Regions from separate parts of the Alteromonas sp. Mac1 genome, predicted to be linked through region 4. Evidence: predicted binding sites of a transcription regulator. Region 4 holds the regulator's gene; each other region holds the start of a gene.
What was found. The regulator FNR, encoded in region 4, switches genes on or off when oxygen is low (the NO sensors DNR and NnrR bind a similar motif). The targets are predictions, from matches to a motif close to TTGATCTAGATCAA.
Positions count from the first base shown of each region.

Region 1: AV939_RS11525 (PRC-barrel domain-containing protein) is a predicted target of FNR. The motif match lies at 2,517-2,530, and genes of this name have one in related genera.
Region 2: hemN (oxygen-independent coproporphyrinogen III oxidase) is a predicted target of FNR. The motif match lies at 3,761-3,774, and genes of this name have one in related genera.
Region 3: AV939_RS00135 (OmpW family outer membrane protein) is a predicted target of FNR. The motif match lies at 961-974, and genes of this name have one in related genera.

Region 1 covers NZ_CP013932.1:2,700,585-2,706,719, reverse strand. Annotated here, with positions in the region: gene AV939_RS11540 (LysR family transcriptional regulator) at 1-598, opposite strand, end outside; gene AV939_RS11535 (rhodanese-like domain-containing protein) at 671-1,021, opposite strand; gene AV939_RS11530 (ArsR/SmtB family transcription factor) at 1,209-1,544, shown strand; gene AV939_RS11525 (PRC-barrel domain-containing protein) at 1,607-2,350, opposite strand; gene maoP (DUF413 domain-containing protein) at 2,621-2,980, opposite strand; gene AV939_RS20285 (hypothetical protein) at 3,369-3,536, shown strand; gene AV939_RS11510 (LysR family transcriptional regulator) at 3,665-4,501, shown strand; gene AV939_RS11505 (DUF2750 domain-containing protein) at 4,518-4,868, shown strand; gene AV939_RS11500 (DUF2789 domain-containing protein) at 4,934-5,164, shown strand; gene AV939_RS11495 (YceH family protein) at 5,161-5,814, opposite strand; gene AV939_RS11490 (ribonuclease J) at 5,981-6,135, shown strand, end outside.
Region 2 covers NZ_CP013932.1:668,520-674,654, forward strand. Annotated here, with positions in the region: gene AV939_RS02865 (TonB-dependent receptor) at 1-970, shown strand, start outside; gene AV939_RS02870 (XdhC family protein) at 1,099-2,142, opposite strand; gene AV939_RS02875 (DsbA family oxidoreductase) at 2,139-2,777, opposite strand; gene AV939_RS02880 (SGNH/GDSL hydrolase family protein) at 2,866-3,651, opposite strand; gene hemN (oxygen-independent coproporphyrinogen III oxidase) at 3,891-5,258, shown strand; gene AV939_RS02890 (ATP-binding cassette domain-containing protein) at 5,407-6,135, opposite strand, start outside.
Region 3 covers NZ_CP013932.1:28,708-34,842, forward strand. Annotated here, with positions in the region: gene hemF (oxygen-dependent coproporphyrinogen oxidase) at 1-922, shown strand, start outside; gene AV939_RS00135 (OmpW family outer membrane protein) at 1,088-1,762, shown strand; gene AV939_RS00140 (group II truncated hemoglobin) at 1,863-2,294, opposite strand; gene aroE (shikimate dehydrogenase) at 2,320-3,147, shown strand; gene AV939_RS00150 (gamma carbonic anhydrase family protein) at 3,175-3,711, opposite strand; rRNA gene AV939_RS00155 (16S ribosomal RNA) at 5,544-6,135, shown strand, end outside.
Region 4 covers NZ_CP013932.1:1,335,211-1,341,345, forward strand. Annotated here, with positions in the region: gene AV939_RS05495 (FixH family protein) at 1-404, shown strand, start outside; gene AV939_RS05500 (heavy metal translocating P-type ATPase) at 404-2,806, shown strand; gene ccoS (cbb3-type cytochrome oxidase assembly protein CcoS) at 2,808-3,023, shown strand; gene AV939_RS05510 (sulfite exporter TauE/SafE family protein) at 3,010-3,669, shown strand; gene fnr (fumarate/nitrate reduction transcriptional regulator Fnr) at 3,719-4,459, shown strand; gene uspE (universal stress protein UspE) at 4,557-5,480, shown strand; gene ttcA (tRNA 2-thiocytidine(32) synthetase TtcA) at 5,671-6,135, shown strand, end outside.

The DNA of each region.
Region 1 (6,135 bases), 1.4 Mb from region 4:
ATGAATCTCTTACTACTATTTGGCGATGCGACTTGAGATCTTCTAATGTTAATGCGCGGTCGAGTGCGTGCAGAGGGTGGTTGACATGTGCTACCGCAGCAAAGTCTATCTCGCATAAATCTTCACTGAAACCGCCGGGGTAGGGGAAAGGTGAAATCGCGATATCGACATTGCCACTATCAAGTAGGGAGTTTGCGCCGCTTAATACAGTTTCTTCAATCTCGATACGCAGCAGCGGGAATTCTTCAGACACTTTGCTCAGTACGTTATAGAGTAAGTCTGATGGAAAAATAATATCAACGGCGATACGAAGAAGGGTTTCAGTTCCTGCTTGTAAGCTAGCCGCTACCGCTTCTAACTTTTGAGCTTCATTCAAAACGAACGCTGCTCGACGATACATCAACTCCCCTTGAGGAGACAGTTTTACCTTACGTCCACTGTTTTCGAACAGCACAACGCCAATGGCATTTTCTAACTTTTGAACCGCGTGATGCACACTAGATTGGCTCTTGTGCACTAATGCGGCAGCTTGATTGAAGCCTCCAGCATCTACCACAGCCTTAAACATGCGCCATTGTTCTAACGTAGATTTTAACATCGCGAGCTCTAATCGATTATTCTGTCACTGTATAGAGCGGTTATACCACAAGCGACCAGAGGCTGTCAGCGCTTATGCGTCGGTGGCTTGCTTAATATCGCCTATTGAGCAGGTTACCACGCTCACGTTGTCATACCCCATGTTCATTAGCTGTTCGGCTGCTAATTTAGCGCGAATACCCGAGGCGCAATGAATATAGATTGGAAACTTAGCATCTTTACATTTTTCAATAACTTTCATCTCTATCACGCCACGAGGAATATTTAATGCAGCTTCTACCGGGCTAGACGCTGCCTCTGCGGGCTCACGAACATCAAGTAATAAACCATGATTAGAAGATATTTCCTGCATCGCTTCTTTAGCCGTAATACAACGTAGCGGGAAAGGGATATTAGCGAGTCTAGTAGTGATATCAATTAACATTAGAACACCTTGAAAAATAATGATGAGTTTACTATATAAGGAAATGGTTATATTTTCTAGCACCTATTTTCATTATATATTTTATAAAAAATGACATTGAGTTTTGGCGTTCGCCGCTATAGTAGTATACTTTAGTATAAGATGGCGGGTTGGTAGCTCGTCTACGTAAATTTATAAGTGAGTTGTTATGACTGATAATCTAGCCGTTGATAATCTATCTGTAGATACGAGCGAAATGGCTCAATATACAATGGAAGCTGAGCTCTATCTAAAGCAGTTGGCGAATAAAACCCGTTTAATGGTTCTTTGCTCTTTAGTGGATAAAGAGTTATCTGTTACCCAAATGTTAGACCAAGTAGACGTTTCTCAGCCTGTGATTTCACAGCATTTGGCCCTATTAAGAGAATCTAAAATGGTGGCCACACGCCGTGACGGACAAACCATTTACTATCGACTAGCCGACGAAAGAGTGAAGCAAACTATTGGCCTGCTCCACAAGTTCTTTTGCGCTCAGAACGATTAACCTTAGTTAAAACTTTGCTAAAAGACAATTAATCGCTCTTGCTCAAATGGCACTCGACTTAGTTAGACAAGCTTCGCATTCGCTATCAAGGCCTCTACGTATGCAGTGTCACCCAATTTATCAAGGTCAACTTCCGGTCTAGCCATCAACCCCTCGTGGGTTAGGACGACCGAGACATTATGTGAAGACCAATCGATATTCTTGATGTCTGAGGGCAGGACTGCAAGCTTTTTACCACCCGGTAGCCAGTTGTTTGTATCTACCACTAACAACTGAATTTGCCAACCTTCAGTATCAAATATGAAATCGCTGATGTGCCCAACATTGTCGTCTTGGGTGGCCACTTCGTAACCACTGATTTCGCCGCAAGCTCTTAGATGATTGTCAGGTTTATTATCTAACTCCTCTTTCCCCATGGCTGCTAACTCAGGATCGGCTAGTTGGTTTGGGTGAGCGAAATCGCCCCACGCGCCAGGGCCAATCCAGTAATAGCCGTAGCCAAAGTAACGAAATAGCGTTTCTTCGAATTCTCTTGAAACGGGTTTGTGCTCGTCAATTGATGGGCTGTTCTTAAGCGTGTCTGCCGTCATGGATACATCAACGGTTTCTTCTTCCCGATCAACACGTGTGACCGAAATAGGTGAAATAACCACTTTCCTGCTAAGGGGAAGCCACGTATTTGTATCGGCAACTACATATCTAACAACGAAATCTTTATCGTCGAAGAGTATATCTCGTACGCCGCCTATGTCCTTATCGGTAGCATGAATTGAAAAATGTTTAATCTGTTTATATGACACCATCATCGCTGCGCCTCCTTTGCCTTCAGGCTTGGGTAATTCATTAGATATTGTTCTACTATTTTCCAACAGCGTGGTTTGCGTAAAATAGCAATTTCACAATGCTAAGTTATTAATATAGAACCATCTGTTTGAACATTACAAATATGCAAAGATTTGTTCGGGCGCAATCTAGATATGGATCAACAAACAGGTTGAATAGCGAGGGAAATATCACAAATAGAGGCAACCAGCCCGATTTGCACCAAGCTGGTTGATAAGAGGTCGAATCTAAAATTAGGCTACATCAAATGCTTCATCGCTGTAATCTTCATCGTAATCCGATTGGTTACTCGCAGCGCTGCTATGTAATGTGTAGAAGTGTTTCTTGCCTCGAGATAAGCGTACGTACTTGGCCCAAGTGCGCTCTAAAGCGTTTTCAGCTTCTACTTTACCACTGATAAAGTCTAGAAAGTGACGCTCATCATCTGTCTCTGGAGATAGCTCCCCGCATTCTAGTGCCAGTAAGGTCTTTCCATAACCGGTTAGTATATCTGCCTCACCAATACTGAAGTCGCCAGATTTTCGAAAGCCATAAGGAAATTTTTGTCTATCTATAAAAGGTTTTTGAGAAACGCGAATTGATAAATTTTTCATGGTTGTACCCAGCATTGAGTTGTCTTCAAGCGAACTTTTAAGACAAAAGAATCAGAACATAAAACAAAACATTTTTTCCTTCTCAATAAAAAATTTTGTTGGAAAATATAACGCCAAAAAATGTACGAGTTTATGGGGCGTGAAAAACGTGAATTTTCAGATTCTGCTCCTTTTTAAGATGCCCAAATCATTGAAATTTAGTCTATTTATTAATTTTTTTGATGTGGCGATGAAAAGGCGGTCAGGTGTAGGTGAATTGAGACGACGAAGCGAAATACATGACCAAAACTCACTACAAAAAATTATTGTCGCAACGATGAGAAAAATTCGTTTTCTATTTTTGGCGCCAAGATAATAATGACGAAGTGGCAATAACCTAGAGATAGACATGAGTAAAGACTATCGTTACCAAAGTGAAGAATTGGACTCGGTAGAAGAGGAAAACTTTCACACCAAGAAGGTGGGCACTAAGCGCCACCAAAGCGTAAAGAATAAACAGAATCGTGACTTACAACGTCGAGAGAAACAGCGCCGTTTGATGCACGAAGGCAGTTAATACGCTTCTTAGTTGAAAATAAATACAACGCACTGCTTTTATAGCAGTGCGTTGCTGTGCTTTTGTGTTTACATGCCGTATTATCTGTGACAATTTACAATCACTTATTTATCGGTTTTGTAAGAAGCATGGATATACGCTTTCTCACCACATTTATTGAAGTTGCAAAAACCCGACATTTTGGCAAAGCAGCTGAAAATCTTTATTTAACGCAATCTGCGGTAAGTGCGCGGATCAAGTTGCTAGAAGAATACTTTCATACCACGCTTTTCATACGTCAGCGAAATAGTATTCAGCTAACCCAATCGGGTGAAAAGCTGTTGCCGTACGCACGGCAGCTTTGCAGTACGCTAAATGAAGCCAAGCAAGAACTGCAAATTCAGTCTTCTGAATATGTGGTATGCGGGGCAACGCAGTTAGCCAGTGAATTAATGTTGCCTACCACCTTAAGCCACCTTCATAACACATTTCCTGATTGGTCTGTTAAAGCAGAAGTACTTTCTCTCGATGGCCTGTCTCGTCAATTGCACGAGCGGGTAACTGATTTGGCTTTTTCAACCGAGCCGCTAAAGTCAGAAGAAGTTAAAAGTGAAGTGTTACTAGAAAACCAATTAGGGTTATACCGAATTGGCGAAGGCAGTGATGTAGTCGACGCGGCAGAGTTTGTAGCCATTGATTGGGGCAGCAAAGCCAGAGATTTATTGCTTACGTTATACCCTCAACTTCGTGATGCTAAATTACGTACGAACTCGCTCAACTTAGCGCTAAATAACCTACAATATGAGGGTGGCGTTGCTGTACTTCCTGAAGGAACGGTAAATCAACTTGATCCAACTATCGCAATTTCACTAATACAGCCTTTAGAAGGTATAACCATGAAAGTTTATCTTCACACCATGAAACAAGTCAGGCGTGTAGGGCTAGAAGCCTTAATTACCAGCGTATCGGCCATACACCCAGTCTAATAGCAAAGAGAAAATTATGACAACTCAACACCCATTATTACAGATGAACGCATTCGAACGCTTAGAAGCCAGCGTTGAATTAATTAAAACGTCGGGCAAACTTTTTATTCTTAAAGATGAACATGGTTGCGTGATGTTAACGACAGACGATGAAGATGGTATTCCAGTATGGCCGGAATCATCTCTTGCTTTGCTATGGGCAACTGAAGACTGGTCAGACTGTGAAGCGATGGAAATTTCTACCAAAGACTTTCTTACCAAATGGGTGGGCGGCATGACGCAAGATAACCTTACGGTGATGGTTTGTCCGGTACCAGGAGAGGAAGGTGAAGTGATGGAACCAGAGGAATTTGCACAGCAAATTTAATGATCTCATCATTTGCTTTTAGCGTTTCAATATTACCGGACTATCATGATTGAAGAGGAGCTACCATGTTTACTGAACAACCGACTATGAGCAGTTTGTTTGAACAGTTAGGGCTAGATAGCAGCGATGAAGCGATAGACAGTTTTATTGAAACGCACAAAGGCTTAAATAAGAGCCAACATATTTTCCAAGCGCCCTTCTGGTCTGAAAGCCAAGCAGCTTTCTTGAAAACGGCTATCGAAGACGACGCCGATTGGGCTGAAATTATCGACCAACTCAATGTGCGGTTGCACTAGTCGCCTGACGATAAATTATTAATTCTTGATTCTAAATCGGCAAGGGTGGCTTTTACTTCTAGTAAAGCCGCCTTTAGTGTTTCAACGGTATCAGCACTTTCGCTTTTGCTTTCACTTTCGCCGTTATCGTTATACCCACCTCGCTGACAAAATGTGTGGTTATAGCGTATTTCTCTTTTACCAGACTCTCTTGGTAATGAGAAAATAAGTGCATCTGGCTGGTAAGCAAGTAAGCTGCTGATGGTTGCTTCTACATCGCTGATATCAGCAAATTGTGCTAAACGCTGGCACCGTCCTCGCAATTCACCGGGTGTTTGCGGTCCGCGCAATAAGAGTTCGGTAATAATGGCTTGCTGATGATCGCTAAGTTTTATATCTCCAAATTCGGTATTACAAAAACGGTGGGAATATTTGTCTACTCGGCTACCATAGCCTGATGAAGCTTGAACAATTCGTTTACCTTTCAATCCATCAAGTATTTTAATGACTTCGTCTTCAGTTAACTGAGTGACGGGTAATCGGTTACTTTTTTGGTTACATCCATTGGTGAGCGCATTAAGCGATAAAGGGTATTGTTCGGGCGTAGTCACTGACTTTTCAAGTAGTACACCAATAACACGTGCTTCCATATCAGATAAAGGTGTGGTCATGATAAATATTCGGTCTTTAAGTATTTACGTATGAAAGTATAGTAACAACTCTCATGGAAGTTTTATATTCTAACCTGAAAGCAGTTAAAGGAGTGGTTAAGGTTTGATAACGCCGAAAAAAGAGGAGCTTTGGTTTTTGCCATTAGGGGGTACTGGGGAAATAGGCATGAACCTGAACCTGTATGGGCATGACGGCAAATGGTTAATGGTAGATTGTGGAGTGTCGTTCGATGAACCGCTTATTCCTCCTTATCGCTATACTGGTACAAAAAAGCAAACCCATCACAGGGTAGTTGCGCCAGATCCCGCTTTCATTGCGGC
Region 2 (6,135 bases), 670 kb from region 4:
TACGGGTACTGCAATTAGTCCAACGTCACTAAATGACCTAGCCCCTTTTCAGCAACCAGGATGGGGGTATTTCTTCTTGGGATCATCCGCGGTGCTCCCTCGCCCTGACTTAAACGAAGAAATAGATGATAGCCAGTTAACGGGCACAGTAAAGCTTGCTTATCAGCCAAATAAAAACCAGCTAATTTATGCCAGCTTGGCCACAGGTTATAAGGCAGGCGGTACTAATACCGATCGTATTTTACCGTCTTTGGATGCCACTTTTGAAGCCGAAAAGGCCCGCAGTGCAGAAATAGGCTTAAAACAGGATTGGCCTGAATATGGTGTGCGGGTAAATGTTGCGGCACATTATTCAACTATTAAAGATTTTCAAGCTACCACTTTTACTGGCACGGGGTTTAACCTACAAAACGCAGGCGACATTCATGTTAAAGGACTGGAGCTTGAAACTACTTGGTTGATAAGCGCAAATACAGAACTTCAGCTTAATGCATCACGTACGTTAGCCAATTTTGATACTTTCAAACAGGGTACATGTTGGGTGGCCTATTCATGGCATACAGGTATTGACGATCCGGGCAGAGCGTCACCTTCCGACCCATATTGCGCACGAGACGGTGACAGAGTGGGTTTCGAACCTCAAAACAGCTTTTCAGTTCTGCTAAACCATCATTTTTCAGTGGCGAGTTACGACGCCACGATAAGTGCAGACTATCAATACACGGGCGATGTATATTTGGATGATTCGAACGACCCGTATAAACAGTCTGGTTCATACGAGATTATTAACGCTCGACTTGCACTTCATCTTGATGAATGGGACAGCGAAGTCATTGTATGGGCTCGAAATCTTTTAGATGAAGAATATATCGCCCGAAGCGGTTTTGATGTGCCAGTGCAAGAAGGAAAAATTATGGCTTACGCTGGCGCACCTCGCACCTTTGGAGTGTCGGTAAGAAAGCGCTTCTGACGTTAGCCTTTACTAAGTTAAAGCGTTTCGAACATTAAAAAAAGCCCCATGTACTCTTTCACTTTGGGGCTGCCGATTTATTGAACTGTCGACTTGTAGAGCTGTGTATATTGACCGCGAGTTGCACACTACTGCTGTAATGATGGTAGCTTTTGAGCTAGCACCGCATGGCACTGAGCGATAATCGACAACGCGATACTTTCAGGTAAATCGCCGCCAATATCAAACCCAGCTGGGCTAGCAAAGAAGCCCTGAAAATCACTTTCTGTCACCCCAGCTAGCGCAAACATTTCTTCTTTACGATGAATGGGCCCCAACATGGCCACGTACTTCAGCGGGTGCCGACTTAACGTTGCTAAGGCTTTGCTGTCTATTTGACGGTGATGGGACATCAGCACCGCTGCATCAACATTATGCTCTGCGATATGTAAATTGAGTGCGTCGGCTTCCGTAGACTCGACTATAAAGTTTGCATCGGTAAAGTGCTCTACCCTTGCCTGTGCTGGCCTAGGATCCCACACACTCACCGACCATCCTTGCTGTACCGCCATCTTCACCACAAAGGTTGCATCGTATCCACCGCCAATAATAAGTATGTGTGGAGGCGGTTGACAATGCACTGTTAAAAAGCGCTTTCCGTTTTGGGTATCCAGTGACGCAGCCACTTTTTTAGCTGCAGCCTTTACCAGAGGAGTAGTGTCAGCCAGTTCACTTGAACCCGTAGGTTGGGCGCCGCAAATGCTAACAGAAGACGAAAGCTCGCCATTAATTTCTTGCTTCCATAAACAAGCATTCCCGCTTACCAAATGAGAATAAACCGTATGTAACTGCAAATAATGATTATCGCTATTTACGGGCAGCAGCGCTAAATGCACAACCCCGCCACAGCCTACACCTAACTTAAAGGCAATGTCTTCTTCGTCATTGTCATCATAAACCGCAGTGCGATACTTACCATCTTGCATTACCCGCTGGGCTTGCTTGTTAATATCTGATTCAAGACAACCCCCACTTAACACACCAAGCTGGTGCCCTGCGTCGCTGAACAACATCACCGCCCCGGCTTTTCTGTAACAAGAGCCTTCCGTTTTATAAATAAGCCCCAGCACCCACTGGTGGGAATCCTTTCGCGGATACCACTGGGCTAAAAGGTGTATTAGCTGGTTACTCATTGCTCGGTTGATGCTTGCATAATAAACTGCGCTAAAGTATCTGGGTCCTGTGCGCCTGCAACACCGCTATTGCCAATCACAAAAGTAGGCACACTTTGAATACCGCGCTGCAACCATAAGTTCTCATGCTCTCGAACTACATCTGCGTAGGTTTGATTGGCCAGAATTTCACGTACCTCTTGCTCGTTTAACCCTACAGACACCGCTTCGTTTGCCAACACGTCAACATCGTTCACGTTCTTTCTTTCACTGAAATAAGCGGCAAACAAGCGTAATTTTAGTGCTTCTTGCTTACCTTTTTCCCCTGCGAAGTGCAGTACTTGGTGTGCATTGAAAGTATTGGCCATGCGCATGCCGTCGAAGTAGTCAAACTCAAAGCCGACTGATGCACCTGCATCAATAAGTTGTTGTCGGTTTTGATCACTCTGTGCCGGAGTAAGCCCGTATTTTTCAATTATGTGTTCACGAACGTCTTGGCCTTTTTGCGGCATATTCGGATTAAGTTCAAATGGATGGAATTGAATAGTTACTTCTATATCGTCTAGTTGAGCGATGGCTTTTTGTAGACGTTCGTAACCTATAATGCACCAAGGGCAAACCACATCTGACACCATATCTATTGTTACTTTTTTCATTGCACCTCCAGCGCGAAGCCGTTAAATATTGTTGGTTTTTCAACACCTACTAAATGAATAATGCATTGTAGGGGTGAACCTTCCAGCTTCAACCAACATGGCTATTTTTACCGACCAATTCATCAAGTTCTTCGTTAACTAACTTCACAACAGCGTTAGACCACAATTGATAGCCTGCAACTTGTGGATGAAAACCGTCTTCGGCCATGTAATTGTGTGTGTTGTTTGATTGGCTGTTATCTATTGGATTTAGCGTTAGGGTAAGTACGTTAACCCCATGATAATTGTTCACCAGCTTTAGCAAGGCGGCATTAAGGTACTTCGCTTTTTGCCCTAATACCCACCGTAATGGTTGAGGTAGTGCGGGAAATTCGTGCATAGGAGGCAGCGCAGTAAATACAATAAACCGGCACTGGAATCGTGCTTTTAGTATTTCAATTATTTGCTTTAGGTTGCAACGCCACTTCCGCAAAGAAGTAAAACCCGTAATATCATTTACCCCTATTGAAATCACCGCCACGTCAAACGCTCCACATTCAAGAGGCGTGTCGAAGTCATGAGTAGAAGTAAGTATTGAGGGCGGTGTTGATTTAGAATCAACAGTAGGTTCAGAGTTTGGTTTAGCCCGCTGCAACATAGATAACAAATCAGTACTGTTAACTCCTGCCTTGGCCTTTAACTCCCAATTAATGCAGTAGTTTGTTGATAAGCTTTCCACTAGCCAGCCAGACAGTGCTTGTTTTTGGTTAGATACTCCCACACCAGCGGCGGCGGAATCTCCTACAATTAGTAACGCTAAGGAAGGTTTGGATTGTGCATGGCCTTTAAGATCTGCTTTGCTGTCGACCTTGTTAACGCACTGGCAACGGCCCACTCTACTACCCGTAGGTTCCGGTAATTTGAGCGTTTTTTTCCTTACCCGCAAGCCTTGCAATAGCAAAATTGGAAAACTGACTATAATGAGTATGTTTAAGAGCAAAACCTTGAACGAGATCAATAAACACCTTACTAGTTTGCATTACTATCAATGATGAAATGGATTTAACACGAAAGAAAGACACCGTGTATGTGAGTCTTTCGCTACTTTACTAGCAAACTAAGCAGAAGATAACTATGAATTCGCCAATTGAACAGGCCACAAGTACAATAACAAAGTATGCACAACAGGCGCCACGTTACACTTCTTACCCTACTGCACTTAAATTTGAGGCGGTGAATGATGGCTTATTAGAGAGCGCATCTGAAAACTGCGGTGCCGATACAATAAGCTTGTATATCCACATCCCTTTCTGCGAAGAGCTTTGCTATTACTGTGGCTGCAATAAAATAGTGACTCGCCACAACGAAAAAGCCGACCATTACCTTAGCTATATTGAAAAAGAGATGGTAGCGAAAAAGTCGCTATATAAAGATAAGAAAGTAGTAGCGCTTCATTTAGGTGGAGGTTCTCCTAGCTTCCTTTCAGCAACACAACATACCTATTTAATGTATTTGATTAAGAAACACTTTCTTATTTCCAGCGATGCAGAGTTTTCGATTGAGTTAGATCCCAGAAATGTGACTTTTGAATACTTAGAAGATTTAAATGAATTAGGTTACACCCGCGTTAGCTTCGGTGTGCAAGATATTAATGTGGATGTTCAGCAGTCTATCAATCGTGTTCAAAGTACGGCTCATATTGCCAAATTAGTATTCGATGCAAAAAACATAGGCTATACCTCGGTTAATTTAGACTTGATTTATGGTTTACCAAAACAAACTATGGAAAAGTTTCGCACCACGGTAGTGGCGGTAAAAGCCATGTCACCCGACCGAATTTCTCTTTTTAGTTATGCACATTTACCCGATAGATTCGCAGCCCAGCGTAAAATACCGCTAGATACCCTACCCACCCCTGATGAAAAAGCGGCACTGCACCAAATGGCAGTAGAAAGCTTTACTAAAACAGGTTTTGAGATGATTGGTTTAGATCACTTCGCTAAACCCAGTGATACTCTAGCCATGGCTAAGCACAACCACGTATTGCACCGAAACTTTCAAGGTTACACTACCCATAAAAACAGTGACTTACTTGGTTTAGGTGTATCGGCTATTAGTACAATAGGTAATGCATATGGTCAGAACCCTAAGCAACTCAAAGACTATTACAACCGGTTGGATAACGACTTACCACTAACCGCCAATGGCATTGCGTTAAGCTTAGACGATCGCATTCGCCGAGATGTGATCATGTCTTTAATGTGTAATTTGTATTTAGACAAAAAAGACATTGAAGATAAATACAATATTAACTTCAATGGCTATTTCTGTATTGAATTAACAAGCCTTAAATCCTTAATGGCCGACGGTATTATTGAGCTTAGCGACCGATATATTAGTGTTCCAGATACGTCTCGCATTTACATAAGAGCAATATGTGCAAGGTTTGATGCTTACCTAAATAAAGATCACCATATCTCGCGCTATTCTGCTGCAATTTAGGAAGTGGGAATTTAGATCGCAAGGATTTGAATCGCGAGAATGTTGGTCGCGGGAATGTAGGCAGTGAGAATAAAGAGAACAGGAATTTAGCCTGCAGCATTTAGCTTGTAGAAATACCAAACGCTGGGCTTTAAAACACGCTGCACATCTACTGAAGCTTGAACCTGGCCATCACGGATAAACCAGGTTCAAGTTTCAACCTTTCAATCGACAAAGTACTTACTCTGGCATATAGCGTTTGAGCACCGTGGGATAGCATCACGATTGCGGTTTGAAGTTGCTGGCTGTTAGATTGTGGGTTGTTATATTGCAGTGTTTCAGGATAATAAATTTTCACCACCTCGCACGGTAGCGCATTCAAAATACTACTAGAGGGCACATTCACTTGTGTATTGGTATCAATACTCACTTCACTGGCAAAAACGGCTATTTTTCCTCGCGCTTGACGCGGGTTCGAGTCTAGCCCTTGTTCAGTGTTGTTATTGGTATTCCGTTCGTTATCACTTTGTACGGTCGCTTTAGCGTACAATATATTGCCGCTTACGTTTAAACGAGTAAACGGATGAGGAAAATCATCCGAGTGTGGAATTATCTCACCTTCTAATATGGCACAGGGGTTTTCTACGCTTCCTTGGCTGGCGATTTTCGCCATAACGTAAGCTACTGAGCCCGCCGCGTCTACCGCCCCATCTTCAACCGATATTAGCCCATCACAAAATAGGGCTAAGTCTTGAACATCGTGAGACACCATGATTAATTTTATATTTAAGCGCCCACAGGTTTTTACTAAAAATCGTAAGATTTTACTGCGTAACGTTGCATCTAATGCGCTTAACGACTCATCAAGCATTAGCACATCTGGCCCATTAACCAGTGC
Region 3 (6,135 bases), 1.3 Mb from region 4:
CCAACAGTTAGACGGTAAAGACGCCGCTGAAGTGATAGAACAAGTTAAAGCGTACTTACTGTCATTACAGGACAACATTTGCCAAACCCTTGAGCTAGCCGATGGTAAAGGGCAGTTCAAAGAAGATTCGTGGGTTCGCGAAGAAGGCGGTGGTGGTCGTTCTCGTGTTATCAAAAACGGTGCAATGATAGAGCAAGGTGGGGTGAACTTTTCTCACGTGTTTGGTAGCCAAATGCCTGCGTCAGCTACGGCTAACCGCCCAGAACTGGCCGGTAGAAACTTTCAAGCCATGGGGGTCTCGTTGGTTATTCACCCACATAACCCTTATATTCCTACATCTCATGCGAATGTGCGCTTTTTTATCGCCGAAAAAGAAGGTGAAGCACCTATTTGGTGGTTTGGCGGTGGGTTCGATTTAACCCCGTTTTACCCCTTTAAAGACGACGTAGTACATTGGCACAATACCGCTAAGAAATTATGCGCCCCCTTTGGTGAAGACGTGTATGGGAAATATAAGAAATGGTGTGATGACTATTTCTTCTTAAAGCATCGAAATGAAACCCGCGGTGTAGGTGGCTTGTTCTTTGACGATTTAAACGATTGGGGGTTTGAAACGTCATTCAACTTTATGCAGGCGGTAGGAAATGGTTTCGTTGATGCTTATGTACCTATTGTAGAAAAGCGCAAGAGTACGTCGTACGGCGAAAGAGAGCGTGACTTTCAGCTATATCGCCGTGGTCGCTATGTAGAGTTTAACTTAGTATTCGATAGAGGCACCCTGTTTGGATTACAAACTGGAGGCAGAACCGAATCAATCTTAATGTCTATGCCACCACTTGCCCGATGGGAGTATTGCTATACTCCGGCGCCGGGGAGCGCAGAAGCAAAGCTAACCGACTGGCTTCAGCCTACAAACTGGTAATATTTTGCACCATGGGAATACCCTGTGGTGCAATTCCTTTGATCCACATCAAATTCCCTCATTACCAAGGTATATAGAGATATTGCACCTTGCGCTGGATCAAAGGATTTTCTTTTTAAACGTTTACAGTGTCGTCATTATCATTAAACACATGAGAGACACACAATGCGTACACACACACTTTCAGCCATATGTATTTCTTTAGCGCTTGTCGCCCCTTTTGCTTCAGCCCATGAAAAGGGTGACTGGTTAGTTCGTGGCGGATTAACAACAGTAGCGCCCGACGAGTCAACCTCAAACATCATTGCAGGTGGTAGCGATTTAGGTGTAGCACTGACTATCGATAACGATACCCAGTTGGGATTAAACGTTGCCTATTTCATTACCGACAATATCAATGTTGAATTATTGGCCGCAACACCGTTTACTCACGACGTGAATTTTTCGGTAAGCGATCCACTAGGTACAGGTAACACATTGGGAGAGGTCACGCACTTACCCCCTACTATTACCGTTAACTACTACTTCAACGACGCAAACTCAGCGTTTCAGCCATATGTTGGTGCGGGTTTAAACTATACCTTTATCTTTGATGAATCATTTACTGCTGCAAATAAGGAAGCGGGGCTTGATGATTTATCTTTAGATAACTCTGTAGGCATTTCTGCACAAGTAGGGATGGACTATCAAATAGATAAAGAGTGGCATGTAAATGCGTCAGTACGTTACATCGATATTAATACCGAGGCGTCATTTACCGTAGGTGGTGCAGAAGGTAGCGTAAACGATATTGATATCGACCCTTGGGTTTACACCTTGTCAGTAGGTTACACATTCTAAGGTTCGTTTAATAAGGTAAGTTGCCTTAAATAAGCAGCTTAGCAAGGCGTAAAACCTTATATCGTAATCTAAAGCGTTCCGTGTTTTACGGAGCGCTTTTTTATTTACTATTAATCATATGCTCGGCAAGTTGATCGAGTGCATTAAGAAGTTGCTGTGCGAGGGGGAGGTCATCAACATTCTCGTGCATGGCTTTGCGCATACAATACATCCACTGGTCTTTTAATTCAGGTGTAACACTAAGAGAAAGATGCCGTGAACGTAACCTTGGGTGACCATATTGTTGCTGATAGGTGTCAGGTCCGCCTAACCACAAACTTAAATAAAGAAAAAACACTTCTCTAATTCTATCTGTTGGCTGAGGATGAATGGCGTAAAGCTCCTTCGCAATAGGATCATCACGCATAACATCATAAAAGCGGTTTGCCAAAAGGCGTACCTTATCTTCTCCACCTATACGGTAATATGGTGTAGTCTCTGACACAGCAGGTTTTTCCTTTCGTATCGATTTAAAGAAGTTAGACATTCCCATGACAGACAGCCTTATTAATAATCCAATGAAAAAGTTTGCCGTTTTCGGTAACCCTATTGTTCAGAGTCTATCACCAACTATTCATGAAATGTTCGCTAAGCAATGTGGTGAGCAAATTAGTTACGAAAAGATCCTTGCGCCAGAAGATGGTTTTACGCCTGAAGCGAAGGCATTCCTAGCGCAACCAGACGCTATAGGTTGTAACGTTACTATGCCGTTTAAACAAGATGCCTTTGCCCTTGCTAACGTAGACGACCAGGCTGCGTTAGACGCAAAAGCAGTTAACACCTTAATGAAGCGCAGCGATGGCACTGTTGCAGGTTTTAATACCGACGGGGTGGGACTGGTGAATGATTTACTTAACCACGGCGTACAGCTAAAAAATAAACGTGTGCTATTAATAGGTGCAGGTGGAGCAGCAAGAGGCGTGATAGCGCCACTTATTGCTTCAGGCATAGCGTCGTTACATCTTACTAACAGGACAAAGGCTAAAGCAGAAATAGTGGCAAGTGAAACGGGCGGAGGAAAGGTTAAGGTTGTTGGTATAGAAGACTGCGATACAGTAGCCCCACATATTATTATCAATTCAACAGCCGCCAGTTTGAGTGAAACACTGCCTTTTGATATGAGCCCTACGTTATTTGCAGAATGTGAAACAGCGTATGACATGGTTTATCGTGCAGAGCCTACTTATTTTATGCAGCAAGCATTATCGTTAGGTGCTTCACGGGTACTTGATGGTTTGGGTATGCTGGTGGAACAGGCTGCTGCATCATTTACGATATGGACAGGTTACAAACCACAGACCAGTGCGGTAATTGATGTATTACGTAGCCAGTTAAAAGCAAAGTAATCGAGACTGATATGAATAAGCAGGCTGTTAAGCCTGCTCTTCTCTATATTCATCTTTTAGTTTTACGTAGTTCAATGCTGATTGTTTAAGGAAGGCTGTCTCGCTTTCTTTTAATGGGCGTTTCTTAACGGCAGGGTTCCCTACATATAAGTAACCACTTTCAAGTCGCTTATTCGGTGGTATTAATGCACCGGCTCCAATAAAGACATCGTCCTCCACAATAACACCGTCCATAACAATAGCGCCCATCCCTACCAAAATACGATTTCCAAGCACACAGCCATGAAGCATACATTTATGGCCCACAGTAACATCGTCACCAATAATGAGTGGAAAACCGTCTGGGTTGGACACAGATTTACGAGATACATGTAACACACTGCCATCTTGAATATTGCTGCGTGCACCAATCGAAATATAATTTACATCTCCACGGGCAGCGACCAATGGCCAGATACTGGCATCGTCGCCTAGGGTAACGTCGCCAACGATAACGGCAGACTCATCTATATAACAGCGATCACCGAGTGTGGGAGAAGTTGATTGATAGGTTCTAATTGTCAAAATTGCACCTTTATACATAAATTCACCAATAGTGATTGCATTAAAACAGAGAACAGGGGGAAAGAACCAACCTTATTCCACCACTGTTTGAGTAAAAGTAGGCAATGGACGTAATAGTTAATTGGCAAAAATCCGTATTTATGTGTGATTTATAGGCTGTGTGGTTGGTATTTTAAGCAGTTAAACGAAATGTGACACTTTTTTTAAATCAGAGGTTGACGCAGGCTCAGAAATCTCTAGAATGCGCATCCGCTTCGACAGGAAAGTGAAATAACTTACACTGACAAAGCAAGTCACTACTTACCTTTAAGGCCAAGTGTGACGGGGTTTTAAAGAAAACACTTCAGAAAATAAAAATTCAAAAAGTGTTGACACTGAAAACTTCAAGCGTATAATACGCACCTCGCTCAAGCAGAGTGAGTCACGAAGAGGCAACGGCTTCTAGTGAATTGCGACGAAGTCGCAACGTTCTTTAACAATTTAGACAAGACAATCTGTGTGGGCACTCATTAAGAGTGTCACACAACGACGATTCATATTCGATATATTTAATTGAAGAGTTTGATCAGACTATTATTCACCAATAGTGATTGCATTAAAACAGAGAACAGGGGGAAAGAACCAACCTTATTCCACCACTGTTTGAGTAAAAGTAGGCAATGGACGTAATAGTTAATTGGCAAAAATCCGTATTTATGTGTGATTTATAGGCTGTGTGGTTGGTATTTTAAGCAGTTAAACGAAATGTGACACTTTTTTTAAATCAGAGGTTGACGCAGGCTCAGAAATCTCTAGAATGCGCATCCGCTTCGACAGGAAAGTGAAATAACTTACACTGACAAAGCAAGTCACTACTTACCTTTAAGGCCAAGTGTGACGGGGTTTTAAAGAAAACACTTCAGAAAATAAAAATTCAAAAAGTGTTGACACTGAAAACTTCAAGCGTATAATACGCACCTCGCTCAAGCAGAGTGAGTCACGAAGAGGCAACGGCTTCTAGTGAATTGCGACAACCAAGGTTGTCCGCTAGCAAGGAAAATGAATCAACTGAGAGTAATGTTGGTCCTCCTTGCGCAGAAGTCACGACAAACAGCGTCGCGATTCTGCACTATGTTCTTTAACAATTTAGACAAGACAATCTGTGTGGGCACTCATTAAGAGTGTCACACAACGACGATTCATATTCGATATATTTAATTGAAGAGTTTGATCACCATTCGAAGAAAGGGCTATCCTAACGGATAGCCCTTTTTTTATGCGTGAAAGAAGTGCTAGTTAGCACTACGTTCGTAAATTAGCACTTATCAATGAACGCCTATCTATAAGCCCGTTACCAATGTCAGTCATTAAGATCTTATTAGAAATCAGTAAAAGGCTACTGCGACTTCTCGGAAAGAAAGAGGGTAAGATGAAGATCTGAATAAAGATGATCTGCTGCTAATGACATCAGGGTAAAACAAATGCCCTTACATGCTTCATAGTAAATCACCTAGTATAAAATTACGGGTAACTAATAGGCTAAGCTACAGATTTCACGCCATAGCTTATCTGACTGTTTTAGAAAATAAGTGAAAACGAAACGCGTAGAATGCGCATCCGCTTCGAAGAGAAGCGCTCATCGAAAAGGCAACGGCCGTTCGGGTGAGGTGAGGAAGTCTAAGCAACTATATGTAGTGTTAGTCCTCCTTGCGCAAAAACAGAATGCTTCGCATTATGATTTTTGCACGATAGTTCTTTAACAATTTATAACAAGACAATCTGTGTGGGCACTCATTAAGAGTGTCACACAACGACGATTCATATTCGATATATTTATTTAATTGAAGAGTATTTAATTGAAGAGTTTGATCATGGCTCAGATTGAACGCTGGCGGCAGGCCTAACACATGCAAGTCGAACGGAAACATGTCTAGCTTGCTAGATGATGTCGAGTGGCGGACGGGTGAGTAATGCTTGGGAACTTGCCTTTGCGAGGGGGATAACAGTTGGAAACGACTGCTAATACCGCATAATGTCTTCGGACCAAACGGGGCTTCGGCTCCGGCGCAAAGAGAGGCCCAAGTGAGATTAGCTAGTTGGTGAGGTAAAGGCTCACCAAGGCAACGATCTCTAGCTGTTCTGAGAGGAAGATCAGCCACACTGGGACTGAGACACGGCCCAGACTCCTACGGGAGGCAGCAGTGGGGAATATTGCACAATGGGGGAAACCCTGATGCAGCCATGCCGCGTGTGTGAAGAAGGCCTTCGGGTTGTAAAGCACTTTCAGTTGTGAGGAAAAGTTAGTAGTTAATACCTGCTAGCCGTGACGTTAACAACAGAAGAAGCACCGGCTAACTCCGTGCCAGCAGCCGCGGTAATACGGAGGGTGCGAGCGTTAATCGGAATTACTGGGCGTAAAGCGCACGCAGGCGGTTTGTTAAGCTA
Region 4 (6,135 bases):
GCGTGTTATTGAAACTGGCTATTTCAACTGAAGATAGCTTAGTGGTAGACGATTACTACAAAGAAGGTAAAGCCATCAATGCACGGCTAGATAAAGAAGCCATCGCAAAACGCAAAAATATTACAACAGACTTAACCATTACCGATGGCAGTATCTCTGTAAAGTTTCATTCTGGTATTCCAGCAGAAGGAAACGCTCTTAAACTGAATTTTTACCATGTAACCATGGAAGAACGTGATGCGAGTGTATTATTAAGTCGTGATGCGAATGGTATTTACCGCGGCTTTGTTGAAAAAGACCTAACGGGTAAATGGCAGGTCTCGCTTTCTCCTGTTGATGATAGTTGGAAAGTACAAAATACGCTTCAACTTCCCTACTCTGGCGCCATCAAGTTTAACCCGTAATGAGCGAGAATCTTTGTTTCCATTGCGCGTTACCTAACGATGCAACACACAAATACGAAGCAGTAATATTAGGTGAAACTAGGCAGCTATGCTGCCCTGGTTGCCAAGCCGTTGCGCAAGCCATCGTTGATAATGGCTTGGAAGACTACTATCAGTTTCGTACTGAGCCGGCGCAAAAATCTGACGACGGTATTTTAGAAAGCCTATCTGCGCTCAACGTTTATGACGACCCAGCTCTTCAAGAAGAGTTTGTTTTCGATGAAGGCCAACACAAACAAATACAGCTAACCCTTGAAGGCATTACTTGTGCCGCGTGTGGTTGGTTGATTGAAAAACAACTGTCTAAAGTTGCAGGCATTGCCCAAGTAGCCGTAAATGTTCAAGAGCGCCGCGCATTAATAACCTGGGAACCCAGTGTTATTAAACTTAGCCAAATACTCACCACATTAAAACGCATAGGGTATGTTGGTTCACCGTTTCACCCCGATGAACATGAAGCTAGCTATAAACGTGAGCAAAAGTCGTTTATTAAAAAGTTAGGTTTAGCCGGCATTATGACCATGCAGGTGATGATGTTAATGGCCGGGCTTTACTTCGATTGGTTTGGTGCCATTGAACAAGAAACCCGTCAATACTTCTATTGGGTAGCACTTACCCTTACCACACCCGTTGTCGTCTATTCAGGTAGCGCGTTCTATTTAGGTGCTTTAAAGGCCATAAGCGCAAGAACCGTAAATATGGACGTGCCTGTAACCCTTGCTGTATTTGGTACCTACTTTGCGGGTTTACGTTCGACCTTGCTAGAGCAAGGTGAAGTGTATTTTGAATCTATCTGCATGTTTATCTTTTTACTGCTTTTAAGCCGGTTTTTGGAACATAGAAGCAGGCACCGAGCGGCGCAAATTTCGGCTAACATGATGCAGTATATTCCTGTCTCTGCATCAAAAATTGAAAGTGACGGCAGCATTGCTCAGTGTTTGGCGAAGCTTTTAGTGCCTAATGATGTGGTACTAGTAAAACCCGGTGAGACCATTCCTGTGGATGGTATTGTGCTAGATGGCACTGCCGCGGTTGATGAATCTATGTTAACTGGAGAATTTAACCCGGTTAGCAAATCGGCCAGCCATTTAGTATATGGCGGTACGGTAAATCAAGATGGCACATTAACGGTTAAAGTGACTCAAAGCTTAAAGCATGCTTTGGTCAATCAAATAGTACGCTTGCAAGCTAGCGCGATGGCAAGCAAGCCAAAAGCGGCTCAAATTGCCGATAACTTTTCTCGTTATTTTGTGTTCTCGGTGCTGCTTATATCTGCACTTACCTATGGTTATTGGACTTTTGCTGGTAGTGTAGACGCTTTTTGGATCACCATCTCTGTACTAGTGGCAACCTGCCCCTGTGCGCTAGGCTTAGCCACACCTTCAGCGTTAACTTGCGCTATGGCTAAGCTGAATCGTCAGGGCATTTTATTAAAGCGTGCTGACGCGTTAGAGCAGCTTACCGATATTGATACCATCGCTCTTGATAAAACCGGCACACTGACAGAAGGTAAGTTCTCACTACAACAGCGCTGGTTTGCTAAAGGCGTAGATCCGGTGCAGGTAATGGCGCTTACCGCTTTGTTAGAGTCTCGTTCTGAACACCCTATTGCTCGTGCCTTTGATAACGAAGCTGTTGAGTCACACAATAAAACCCCAACTAATAATATTAACGGATTTATCGTTACACCTGGTGGCGGCATTAGTGGTGAGATAAACAATGTAGTTTTTACTATGGGCTCAGCCGTATTTTGTAACTTATCAACTACCTCAAAAGTAGATATACCGGCAAACGTGTTTTTGTGTGCTGATGGTGTATTAATGGCCGCGTTCTGCGTAAATGATAGTTTGCGTCAAGATGCCTTAGCCACGCTCACCGCATTGGATGAACATCAACTCGTGGTACTAAGTGGCGATACTCAGACAAACGTTGATACACTTACTGCAGGCTTACCGATTAACATAGCAAAAGGTGGCTTGTCGCCAGAGCAAAAGTATTCTCAAGTGCATACTTTGCAAAAGCAAGGTCGCAAAGTCATGATGATGGGCGACGGTATAAATGATGCCCCTGTTCTTGCTAGCGCTGATGTGGCAGTTGCCGTAGGAAATGCCACCGATGTAGCGAAAACAGCTGCCGATGTTATTTTGCTAGGAGACAGCCTGCTGTCGGTACCCACCTTATTTTCAGTGGCCCAACAAGCAAAGCGTAAAATTCAGCAAAACATCGCATGGTCGGTAGGTTACAATATTATTATTCTCCCCTTTGCGGTATCGGGGTTACTCTCTCCCTGGATGGCCGTGGTTGGCATGTCGCTCAGTAGTATTATTGTGGTCACCAATTCAACTAGGTTATTAAGTAAATAATATGAGCATCATTTACGTATTAATTCCCATCGCTATCATCATTGTTGCGTTGGCGCTGGTTATCTTTTTCTGGGCAGTGAAAACTAACCAGTTTGAAGATCTCGACCGACAGGGCTATAGCATTTTGTTTGATGATGATTTGTCAGGTGATGAAAAGAAACTAGCCGAGCAACGTAAGCAGTTGCAACAACGCAAAGAAACTGATGACAGAGATTAATATATTCTCTGCCTTTTTCATTGGTATTGCGGGCGGTGTGCATTGCGTAGGCATGTGCGGCGGCATTGTTGCTGCACTTCGTACAGTAACACCAAGTAATGAAGCCGCTTTGCCTTACACTCTTGCTTATAATTTTGGTCGTATAATCAGCTACACCCTAGCCGGCGCTATTACAGGCGCTGTTGGCCAAATGGCCACCGAATTTGTACCTATTGCTAAACCTGTTTTGTCTTTGATTAGTGGCATTATGCTGCTGCTTTTAGCCTGTTACTTGGGTAAGTGGTGGCAGGGCTTAAATTACATTGAAGCAATGGGACGCGGATTATTTAAAGCCATTCAGCCCCTATCTAAACGCTTTCTTCCGTTCAAAAGTCCAGCCTATGCGCTGCCTTACGGTTTTATATGGGGCTGGCTTCCCTGCGGATTAGTTTATTCAACACTGACATGGTCGTTAGCTTCAGGTTCGGCCGTTGATGGCGCAGCTATTATGCTATTTTTTGGATTAGGTACCCTGCCCACCTTGCTAGCAGCAAGCGCAGGTAGTCAGTACCTTATAGCCGGTTTTAGGCACCCCGTGGTAAGGCAATGCTTTTCAGGAATATTGGCTATTTACGCGCTCTTTTTAATTTATGCAGCAATTTCATAAACAAAAGAGTAAGATTATAGTAAGTCGACACTATTTATAGTTTTAACCTATGAGCAAAGGAAGCCAATTCTCAATTCATTGTCAAAATTGCAGTTTCAGCCATTTGTGTTTGCCCGTTGCGCTAAACAAGACTGAAATTGAATCTTTAGATGATATTATTGAGCGAAAGAAACCTCTCCACAAGAGCGACTTACTGGTAAAGTCAGGAGATACATTTAACTCTCTTTACGCAGTCCGCACAGGCTCTTTTAAGTCTTTCGTCACCAATTCAGATGGTGAAGAGCAGATTACAGGTTTTCACTTTCCTGGCGATATTATCGGCTTTGACGCCTTACGGGAAAACAAGCATCAAAGTTATGCTCAGGCATTAGAAACTGCGATGGTGTGCGAATTGCCCTACGAAACGTTAGATGAGATGTCAGTTCAATTCCCCAAGTTAAGACATCAAATAATGAGTTTTATGAGTGCAGAAATTAAACAAGATCATGATCTCATGATGTTGCTTAACAAGCGCTCAGCAGAAGAACGTTTATTGTATTTCCTCTCACAGCTTTCTCAACGTTTCGAAGAGCGTGGATTTTCAAACAAAGAATTTCACCTTACGATGACGCGAAATGAAATTGGAAACTACCTTGGTTTAACTATTGAAACCATTAGCCGCCTACTAAGCCGTTTTCAAAAAGAAAATATTATTCAGGTGGACGGTAAACTCATTACTATTTTAGATTTTGATGAGATGTCGCAACGTTTAACGTCTGTGGTTGCACCTAATATTGCCTGTAATAGCTAATCTTTAAAGCTTTTGATCTAAAACAAGTTACGTAATAGCAAATAGGTATTACACTTAAATTGTAGCAACCAAAATTCTAAAAATGTTTGGAGGGGTTATGATTAAGTATGAACGTATTTTAGCGGTCATTGAAGCCGATAGTGATACTCAACCTGCGCTTAGCCGTGCATACGAACTTGCCAAAAAGACAGGGGCTTCTGTCACCGCTATGCTGGTGGTTTACGATTTATCTTATGATATGACTACCATGCTCAGCCCTGATGATCGCGAAGCAATGCGCGATGCGGTTACCAAAGAACATGCGGGTTGGTTACGTAAAACCCTTAGTGATTTAGGGTTTGAAAAAACCGATATTGTTGTTGAATGGAACAACCGCGCCTTTGAAGCTGTGGTGCATTACGTAATAGATAACAATATAGACTTGGTTGTTAAAGCAACCAAACGCCATGACGATTTAGCTTCTGTTATTTTCACTCCAACAGACTGGCACCTACTTAGAAAATGCCCCTCCCCCGTATTATTAGTTAAAGATCATGAATGGCCTGACAATGGTGAAATTATTGCCGCGGTAAATGTAGGTAGTGAAGATGACGAACATGCGCTACTTAACGACAAAATCACCGTTATTGCTAACGATTATGCCGCGTTACTCAGTGGCAACGTAAATCTGGTAAATAGCTACCCTGCTACACCGCTTAATATCGCTATTGAAGTTCCTGAGTTCGACCCTGATTCGTACAACAACGCCGTAAAGCACCATCACGAACTTGAGATGAACAAACACAGCGAAAAGTATGCTATTGATAGCGAGCGCTGTTACGTGAAAGAAGGTCTGCCTGAAAAAGTCATTCCAAGAATAGCCAAAGATATAGATGCAGAACTCGTGATAATAGGTACGGTTGGCCGAGTAGGTATTTCTGCAGCCCTTATAGGTAACACTGCTGAACATGTTATAGATGAACTGGTGTGTGATGTACTGGCAATAAAACCAGACGGTTTTATTTCGCCCCTTTCACGCTAGTTCTAACACGTTCGAACACAGCCTGTTGGCGCGGTTTGCTAGCGCAGCTTTATAGCCTTAACCACTATCGGGTTATAGCCGCATTTGTTAGCAGCGAGTGCCAACAAGATACAAAAAATCTTAACCTCGCACATTCAATTTTATTTCATTACTGTATAATAGCTTTTTTCGCAGTAACCAAGCTATTGATATGACCAGTGCAGGCACAAACCGTGCGGACGCTCCGTTAACCGCGTCTCAAAACAAACAAAAATACAGCTTTAACAAGCTACAAAAACGACTTCGTCGAAATGTAGGCAAAGCGATTGCTGATTTCGGCATGATTGAAAACAACGATAAAGTAATGGTGTGCTTGTCTGGCGGCAAAGACAGTTACGCTATGCTTGATATTCTCATGTTTTTAAAGCGCATTGCGCCAATTAATTTTGACATTATTGCGGTTAACCTTGATCAAAAGCAGCCAGGATTTCCAGAGCACGTCCTTCCTGAATACCTTGAAAGTGTAGGCGTAGAGTACAAAATTGTAGAAGAAGACACCTACTCTATTGTTATGGATAAAGTGCCTGAAGGTAAAACCACGTGCTCACTTTGTTCTCGATTACGTCGCGGTATTTTATACAGCACGGCCAAAAAGTTAGGTGCAACTAAAATTGCC